DNA from 4 places in the Streptomyces sp. NPDC002888 genome. Region 1 is predicted to be linked to each of the others. Evidence: riboswitches for the same ligand, from Rfam matches in the RefSeq annotation. Region 1 holds a riboswitch; each other region holds the start of a gene.
What was found. Region 1 has a riboswitch for cyclic di-AMP ahead of ACFYWX_RS27825 (transglycosylase SLT domain-containing protein). Riboswitches for the same ligand answer to the same signal wherever they lie in the genome.
Positions count from the first base shown of each region.

Region 2: another riboswitch for cyclic di-AMP. It lies ahead of ACFYWX_RS23975 (C40 family peptidase); the one in region 1 lies ahead of ACFYWX_RS27825 (transglycosylase SLT domain-containing protein).
Region 3: another riboswitch for cyclic di-AMP. It lies ahead of ACFYWX_RS42815 (M23 family metallopeptidase); the one in region 1 lies ahead of ACFYWX_RS27825 (transglycosylase SLT domain-containing protein).
Region 4: another riboswitch for cyclic di-AMP. It lies ahead of ACFYWX_RS26680 (peptidoglycan DD-metalloendopeptidase family protein); the one in region 1 lies ahead of ACFYWX_RS27825 (transglycosylase SLT domain-containing protein).

Region 1 covers NZ_JBIAPU010000018.1:90,636-92,826, forward strand. Annotated here, with positions in the region: gene ACFYWX_RS27820 (polyprenyl synthetase family protein) at 1-578, opposite strand, end outside; cyclic di-AMP (ydaO/yuaA leader) riboswitch at 1,146-1,321, shown strand; gene ACFYWX_RS27825 (transglycosylase SLT domain-containing protein) at 1,326-1,808, shown strand; gene ACFYWX_RS27830 (HAD family hydrolase) at 2,042-2,191, opposite strand, start outside.
Region 2 covers NZ_JBIAPU010000015.1:20,581-22,771, reverse strand. Annotated here, with positions in the region: gene ACFYWX_RS23980 (ATP-binding protein) at 194-652, shown strand; gene ACFYWX_RS23975 (C40 family peptidase) at 824-1,306, opposite strand; cyclic di-AMP (ydaO/yuaA leader) riboswitch at 1,310-1,523, opposite strand; gene ACFYWX_RS23970 (hypothetical protein) at 1,862-2,170, opposite strand; gene ACFYWX_RS23965 (ATP-dependent Clp protease proteolytic subunit) at 2,178-2,191, opposite strand, start outside.
Region 3 covers NZ_JBIAPU010000040.1:22,149-24,339, reverse strand. Annotated here, with positions in the region: gene ACFYWX_RS42825 (dihydrofolate reductase family protein) at 1-534, shown strand, start outside; tRNA gene ACFYWX_RS42820 (tRNA-Met) at 714-787, shown strand; cyclic di-AMP (ydaO/yuaA leader) riboswitch at 1,087-1,244, shown strand; gene ACFYWX_RS42815 (M23 family metallopeptidase) at 1,256-2,191, shown strand, end outside.
Region 4 covers NZ_JBIAPU010000017.1:86,531-88,721, reverse strand. Annotated here, with positions in the region: gene ACFYWX_RS26685 (alpha-galactosidase) at 1-471, shown strand, start outside; cyclic di-AMP (ydaO/yuaA leader) riboswitch at 775-936, shown strand; gene ACFYWX_RS26680 (peptidoglycan DD-metalloendopeptidase family protein) at 941-1,873, shown strand; gene ACFYWX_RS26675 (DUF6250 domain-containing protein) at 2,112-2,191, shown strand, end outside.

The DNA.
Region 1 (2,191 bases):
ATCGCGCCGAACCGGCAGGAGACCGCGACCAGCGAGCCGGTCTTGCCGCCCAGCACGTCCAGGTAGTGCTCGACCGGGTCGCGCCCGTCCGTGGGGCCCGCCGTCTCCAGGATCTGGCCCGTGACCAGCCGCTCGAACGCCTCCGCCTGGACCCGGACCGCCTCCGGCCCCAGGTCGGCCAGGATGTGCGAGGCCCGCGCGAACAGGAAGTCGCCGGTGAGGACCGCGACGGAGTTGCCCCAGCGCGTGTTCGCACTGTCCACCCCGCGCCGCACATCGGCCTCGTCCATCACGTCGTCGTGGTACAGCGTGGCGAGGTGGGTCAGCTCCACGACCACCGCCGACGGCACGATCCCCGGCGCGTACGGGTCACCGAACTGCGCCGCGAGCATCACCAGAAGTGGCCGAAAACGCTTCCCCCCCGCTCGCACGAGGTGCTGCGCGGCTTCCGTGATGAAGGGGACCTCGCTCTTGGTGGCTTCGAGCAAACCTTCCTCGACGGCCGCCATTCCGGCCTGGACATCGGCTTCCAGAACCTGGTCCCGCACGCTCAGCCCGAACGGCCCGACGACGGTCACGAGGGGTCTCCTGTCTGCTGGTGTCTACCGGCGCTTACATGGTTTGTCGATAGGTCGCTGCCATCACTCAAGTCAGCGTATCCGGTCACCTTTCGATCACTGATGCCCCCCGCCCCTCCCACCGGCTACGTCGCTCGGGCGGGAGACGCCGGAAGTTTCCATACCGTCCGGTCGGTACGAAATCGGACTGCATGTCTTTGATCGTCCGATACGGCGGGACATTCATCGGCTTACCCGCGAGCAGGGATTCATGTCATCCAGCCATGGACGCGCTGCGCCCGATTTGCCGCAATTGATTTCTCAATTCCCCTTGGTGGCATATGAGCTGAGGATGCGCGCGCAGTGAATTGGGTCACGTGCGGGTTTATTCGGACACTTCACCGCACGCCACCTTCCCCCTTTGCCAGTCACCGAGTTGAGCCTTGGCAGCCGCAAAGGATCAAGTGCCCCATACGCCTCAGACCAAGGTCAATGGGGCGAGACGTGTATCCACTACTTGTTCCCGACATGTGCTCTCGCATACGTTCCCGGCCTGTCGGGCGGACGCCGAATCCTGCCGCCGCCCGCCGCAACCCATCGACGAACTCACTCACGTACGGCAGGAGCGGGGGACCCAGGTAAGTCGCCGGGCCGGGCATCGCACCGGACCGGCTCGGGGTGAAGCCACGTCGCCGTTCGGCGGCCGGCCGGGCATCTCCCAGCCCGAACCCGACAGCTCACCTCGCAGGCGACGGAGAGGAATTCGCCATGCCCGCTGCCGGCCTGCCCCGCCGCACCCGCACGTCCCGCCTCGTTCGCACCCTCGCCGTCGCCGGCACCGGCGCCGCCGTGCTCGCGCTGCCGCTCATCGGCGCGACCAGTGCCTCCGCCGCCACCCCGACCGTGACGAGCGCTTCGGTCATGGGGTACCCGAACAACCTCGACGGCTGGATCCGCGGGTCGCTCGCCATCATGGCCGAGCGGAACATCCCCGGTTCCTACGACGGGATCTACCGCAACATCATGCGTGAGTCCTCGGGCAACCCCGACGCCATCAACCTGTGGGACTCCAACGCGGCCGCCGGCACCCCGTCCAAGGGCCTCCTCCAGGTCATCGACCCGACGTTCCAGGCCTACCACGTGCCCGGCACGTCGTTCGACCCGTACGACCCGATCGCGAACATCACGGCGGCCTGCAACTACGCGGCGGCCCGCTACGGCTCGATCGACAACGTCTTCGGCGCGTACTAGTAGTCGGCGCGTATCAGAGCGCCCTGTCCCCTCCCCCGTCAGGCCTGGCGGGGGAGGGGGCCCCTGCCCGTAGCCCTCGCGGATTCCGGGCAGGGGGCCCCTCCCCCGTCAGGCCTGGCGGGAAGCACCCCCGGTCGAGCCTGACGGGAGGCACCGGTCGGGCCTGACGGGAGGCAACCGGTCAGGCCTGACGGGAGGCAACCGGTCAGGCCTGGCGGGAAGCCCCCTCCCCGTCAGGCCTGTGGGAACAGTCTTTCGAGGACGACGGCGATGCCGTCGTCCTCGTTCGACGTGGTGACCTCGTCGGCCATGGCCTTGAGTTCGGGGTGGGCGTTGGCCATCGCGACGCCACGGGCCGCCCAGTCGAACATGGGGATGTCATT
Region 2 (2,191 bases), on a different contig from region 1:
GAGCCACCCAAATCCGTTCTGCCGTCGCAGAGTTCACCACTTCGAGCGACAGATATATGCACATCTTGGTGGATCGCCACCCGTGAGGGGTGCGGTAATGGCACTCTGGCGACGAAGCACCAGTCCGGGACCGTACTCGAATCATCCGCTCCGTGTCGGACTCGCGGTCCCGGGGGAAAGGGACGACTTCGCCATGGCAGACCTTCTGGAAGCATCCGTCACTCTGCCGAGCGATCCCGCCTCGGTCTCCGCGGCCCGGACCTTCGTGGTCGGCACCCTCGCGGAGTGGGGCCTGCCGGAGGACTCGGAGCTGTCCGACACCATCCGGCTCATCGTCTCCGAGCTCGCCACCAACGCCGTACAGCACACCTTCGGGCAGTCCCCCACCTTCACGGTGGACCTCCGCCTGGACCGAGACGAACGGGTGTCCATCGGTGTCACCGACAGCCATCCCCGGTTCCCCAAACGGCTGCCCGCCGCCGTGCAGCAGGACAACGGCCGCGGCATGGTGATCATCCGCTGGCTGACCGCGGAGTGCGGCGGCAAGCTGAGAGTCCGGCCGACCCGGGAGGGCGGCAAGACGGTCTCCATCGAACTGCCCTGGACCGTGCCGGCCGAGCCGGTGACAACGGTGGGGCAGCAGGAGCAGTGACCCAGGGCCTACGAGGGCGTCCGGTTCGTCTGCATCCACTTCTACACCTGAGTGCGGCGTGCCGCACGTCGCGCCGACGGCCCAGGGCGCCTCGTGGAGCCCTGGGAGCCGTCGGACCGGGCCGAGGACCGCTGCCGGCGTGTCAGGACGCCGGCACCGCCCCCGGGAGGGTCACTTGACCCGGCCGTACCAGACGCTCTTCGTCCAGAGCTTCTGCAGCTTCACCACGTCCCCGGTCTTCGGGGCGTGCCAGATCTTCCCCTTCCCGGCGTAGATGCCCACGTGGTAGACGCTGGAGCTGGAGGAACCCGAGTGGAAGAACACAAGGTCCCCGGCCTTGCGGCTCTTCACGGAGATGTGCCGGGTCTTGTTGTACTGCTGGGCCGCCGTCCGGGGGAGCTTCTTGCCCGCCTTCTTGAACGCGTACAGCGTGAGGCCCGAGCAGTCGAACCTCTTGGGGCCCGTGGCCCCGTACTTGTACGGCGAGCCCTTCTTGGACGCAGCGATCTGGAGCGCCTTCGTCGCAGGTGTGGCGGCCGCGGCGTCGGAGGCGAAGCCGGGGACCACGAGCGAGCCGCCAACGGCGGCGATGGTCAGGGCCGAGGCCGTGCCGGCCCGGGCCATCAGCGACGGGACACGATTGAGCGCAGTCATGCGCAACCCTTCGTCAACCGCCTGTGAAGGATGACCTGTCGGATTCGGGCTGGCGAAGTGGCCCGGCCGCGTTGCCGCGGCTTCACCCCAAGGGCTGCTCGACCCGGTCATGGCGTGACCGTTCCGGCGACCCGTCTTGCTTGGGTCCTCCACTCCTGCCGATGCACTCCTGTCGACCAGTCATCCGGGCGGCGGCAGGACTCGGCGTCCGTCCGGATCGCCCCGCCGTTGTGGCGGGGGCTTGTCGTCAGTCACGGATCTTCACTCACGAGTGTCCGAAATACCCAACGGAATCGGGGGTTTGTGGCGTTACTCACCACTCACCCGTTCGGGTGGACAGTGCGATGTTCGAGTGAGTGTCCAGGTCATGACGGGGCCTCGGACCAGCATGAAAGGCTCTCAGCCCCGCCTGACGCTACGCGCGTTGCGCAACTCGGGCGGTCCCGTAAAAGGACGTGCTTCTACTCCGAACAGGGGTACTTCATTCGGTCGGTTTGGATCCGGATCCGGACGTCCCGTCGAGGAGGCCGCGCGTCCGGACCGGACACCGGTGAGTCAACTGTCGGAGAGCGGCGGCATCGTGACGCGCGCCGTACGACGCTCCCCGTCAAGGACACGCAGCGCACGCGCCAGCGTTGGAGCGTGCAGCTCGGTCTCACCCCGCTGGTGCATGAGCGCCAGTGCGTCCCTGAGCGCCGTCGCCTTGGCGACGAGCGCCTGTGCTGCGCGTAGACCACGGTACGTGTCCCCGTGATGCGCCGGGTTGATTCGGCCGAGAAGGTCTACAACGTCCAGGTAACGGTCGATCAACTCGCCCTCGGCACGTGTGAGGGCGGGCAGCGGTGGCAGCTCCGGAGGCAGCATCGGTGGCTCACCTCGCGCCGG
Region 3 (2,191 bases), on a different contig from region 1:
CTGCGGCTCGTCGAGACACGGCGCATCGAGGACGTCGTGCTGATGCGCTACGAACCGACGGCACCCGGCAGCGCCGGGTCGGTGTCCCCCGCCGACCGGCACTGGCTCGCCCTCGCCTGCGAGCTCGCGGCGCTGTGTCCGCCGTCGGAGACCGCGTTCAGTGTGGGCGCGGTGGTCGTGGCGGCCGACGGGACGGAACTGGCGCGAGGGCATTCCCGGGAGGGCGGGGATCTTGTCGTGCACGCGGAGGAGGCGGCCCTCGCGAAGATCGACCCGGCCGACCCGAGGCTCGCGTCCGCAACCGTCTACAGCAGCCTCGAACCGTGCGCCCGCCGCGCCTCCCGGCCCGCCCCCTGCGCCCGGCTGGTCCTCGACGCGGGGGTACGGCGGGTCGTCACGGCCTGGCGCGAGCCCGACACCTTCGTCGAGGGCGCCGACGGCACGGGCGTGCTGGTGGCGGGCGGCGCCGAGGTCGTCGTACTGCCGGAGTACGCGCAGCGGGCCAAGGCCCCCAACGGCCACCTGCTCGGCTGACCACCCGTCACCGGAGTCAGCCGCATCCCGTCACCGGAGTCAGCCGCATCCCGTCACCGGAATCGGCCGCCTCACCAGCGCGATCACGCCGCCTCGAAAGCGTGATCACACCGCCTCGGACCCCACCGCGAAACCGTGGTGCTTCGCACCCCGCGGATGCCGTACACTTGAGTCAACGACGCGGGGTGGAGCAGCTCGGTAGCTCGCTGGGCTCATAACCCAGAGGTCGCAGGTTCAAATCCTGTCCCCGCTACTGAAGGCCGATGGCCGGGATTCTCACGAATCCCGGCCATCGGTGTGTTCTGGGGGCGCCGGTGGCCGTCGTCACAGGGTGTGAGGGATCCGCCCCGCTCCGCATAACGACTGACGTAACGTCAGAAACCGTATGTGGTCAGCCGCGCGGCCAACTCGCCCGTTTTTAGCCGTTCATGGGCCGTAAGTCCACGGCGAAAAATGTTAATGATCAAGCGGAACAGCTTGGAAACCTGACCCCGTGTCTATTAACGTTCGATAACGCAGCGCGGTCGTCCCAGCCGTCACAAGAGACGGCTCCGTGCTCACGCGCCGAATCCCGCAAGGGAACCGGGGAACCACCACCTTGGGGTGAATCACGTGGATGCCGCCGTGGACTCACGGCCGGTATACGCGCGTAGGAGACCTTCCCGCTCCGAACCCGTCAGCTAACCCGGTAGGCGTCACGGAAGGAAAGGAGTACGCCTTCGTGGCGTCCAACCCGCCTGCCCCCGAGGCCCCCGCGCCGAGCCGCCGCAGTACCGAGACCTTCGGCTACGGCGACTACCGCACCGACGAGGGCCCCTGGGAGGAGTGGAACCCCACCGCGGAGTCCATTCGCCCGGTACGTGGCCGGCACCGCGTCGCCAAGCAGCGTGGCGGGCTCGCCCGCAGCTCCACCGTCCTGGGCGTCGGCGTCATCGCCGCCGTCGGCGCGGGCGGCATGGCCAGCGCCAACACCGGCAAGCCGCCGGTCTCCATCTCCATGCCCGACCTGCCCTCCGTCGGCTCGCTCCTGACGGACGACAAGGAAGCCGCTGAGGACGCCGCGGCCGCCCTCAGCAGCGTCGGCACGAGCACCGACGACACCACCCAGAGCGCCGCCGACGCCGGTGAGTCGCTGCGCAGCCGCATCATGGCCCAGGCCGAGTCGCAGCAGGGCCAGATGGAGAGCAAGGCCCAGGCCGCCGCCGAGGCCGCCGCTGCCAAGGCCGCCTCGGACGCCGCCGCCAAGGCGGAGCAGGAGGCCAAGGCCAAGGCCGCCGCCGCCAAGAAGAAGGTGGAGGAGGAGGCCAAGCGCAAGGCCGAGGCCGAGCGCCTCGCCGAGCTGGCCAAGGAGTACACGCTCCCGACCTCCTCGTACACCATCACCTCGACCTTCGGTCAGGCCGGCTCCTACTGGTCCTCCGGCTACCACACCGGCCTCGACTTCGCCGCCCCCACCGGCACGCTCATCAAGGCGGTCCACAGCGGCACCATCACCGAGGCGGGCTGGGCCGGCTCCTACGGCTACCGCACGATCCTCACGCTCGACGACGGCACGGAGCTCTGGTTCGCGCACCAGTCCTCCATCAGCGTCAGCGTCGGCCAGAAGGTCGCCACGGGCGACGTCATCGGCCGTGTCGGCGCCACCGGCAACGTCACG
Region 4 (2,191 bases), on a different contig from region 1:
GTCATGGCCGCCTGGGTCACCGACAGCCCCAACACTCAGCTCAACGGCCGGGTCAGCTCCCTGCGCTTCCGGTTCGTCAGTGCCATGGCGGGCGTCCTCGGAGTCGGCGGCGACCTCGCCCAGTGGACCGAGGACGAACTCGCCGAGGCCCGGGAGTGGGTGGAGCTCTACAAGAAGATCCGTCCGCTGGTGCAGCACGGGGACCTTTACCGGCTACGGCCCCCGCGGGGCGGACTCAGTGCCGTGCAGTACGTCCGCGGGGACGAGTCCGTCGTCCTGGCCTGGCTGCAGGCGCAGCATCACGGCGAGCCGGTGCCGGCGCTGCGGCTGCGCGGGCTCGACCCGACAGCCTCGTACGAATGCCTCGAAACGGGCGAAATTCATCGAGGTGCCGTGCTGTTGCACCACGGGCTGCGCACCGGACTGCGGGGTGACCTGGATGCGGCAGTTCTCCGGCTGCGCCGCATCTGAGAGTTCTGTCCGAATTGCAGGGTTAATTCCAATTCGCTCTGAAAGAAAAGGGTCTGGAGCGACGTCACGTGATTAGCGTCATATCCGTGACCGTGCGTCGCCCGTCATGTCCACGTAATTCAGGTGGTTTTCAAGGGCTTTCACGAAAAACGGTGCCTTCGTATTACACGGAGTGTCACCGGGGATTCTCGCGGCGGATCACGAAAAGCGCATTGCCACGCAACCCTCTGCTTGTCCCTTCGCGTCCTGGTCGCTTACGTTCCACACCAATCCGGACGGACGCCCAATCCTGCCGCCGCCGGAGAACCGCACCCACTGACCCGTGCACGGCAGGAGCGGGGGACCCACAGGTAAGACCGCCTGTTCCGGTTCCCGGAACGGCTTGGGGTTAAGCCGCGCCTCGGCGCGGCCGGGCATCTCCAGCTCGCACCCGACAGCTCACCTCGCAGGCGCCGGAGAGGAATTCGCCATGCCCGCGAAGGGTAAGCACCGCCGCCCGAAGACCCAACGTTTCACCCGCTCCATCGCCGTCGCCGGAACCGGTGGCGCAGCGCTCGCCCTCCCCCTTCTCGGGGCCACCGGCGCCCACGCCGCTCCTTCCCAGTCCGCTCCCGAAAAGGCCGTTCAGTCCGCTCCGGTGGTGGAGAAGAAGGCCGCCGAGAAGAAGACCGCCGCGGACAACGCGAGCGCGCGGACCTACACCGTGAAGTCCGGCGACTACCTCTCGAAGATCGCCGAGGCCCAGCACCTCAGCGGTGGCTGGAAGAAGCTCTACGCCGACAACCGCGAGGCCATCGGCTCCGACCCGTCGCTCATCCACCCCGGCCTGAAGCTCTCCATAGGCAAGAAGGCCGCGACGAGCACCGGCAAGCCGTCCTCCTCGGAGTCGAAGGCGTCCAAGCCCTCGGCCTCCTCGAAGACCTCCACGTCCTCGAAGTCCTCCGCCGCGAAGACCACGACGGCCACCCAGTCCAACGACACCTCCACCGGCAGCGGTTACACCCTCCCCGTGGCAGGCGCCACCATCGGCACCCCGTACCACATGGCGGGCAGCATGTGGTCCAGCGGCTACCACACCGGCGTCGACTTCGTCGTCCCGACCGGCACGTCCCTCAAGGCCGTGGCCGCGGGCACGGTCGTCTCCGCGGGCTGGGGCGGCGCGTACGGCAACCAGGTCGTCATCAAGCTGGGCGACGGTTACTACGCCCAGTACGGCCACCTGTCCTCGCTCTCCGTCTCCGCCGGTCAGACCGTGACCGAGGGTCAGCAGGTCGGCCTCTCCGGCGCGACCGGCAACGTGACCGGACCGCACCTGCACTTCGAGATCCGGACCACCCCGGACTACGGCTCGGACGTGGACCCGGTCGCCTACCTCCGCTCGCACGGCGTCACCGTCGGCTGACGGAGCACCGCACCCCCGCACCACACCCCTGCCTGACACGCTGCCGAAGGCCGGACCCCGATCCCCGGGTCCGGCCTTCGGTGTGTCCGGACTCGCTCGCTCATGATCGCCGCGTTGCGGTTCTGTGGCAGGGGTTCCAGGAGTGTCGACAGCGAGGGCGGAGCCGGGAGACAGTGATCCCCGTCAGATGGCAAGCGCTTTCCATCCCGCACTTCACCCCGAGAAGGAGCCGTTTCCCGTGACGACCACGCGCAGAGCGTTCGGCGCCCTGGCTGCCGGCGCCGCCCTGGCCGGCCTCGCCCCCGCCACCACCGCGAG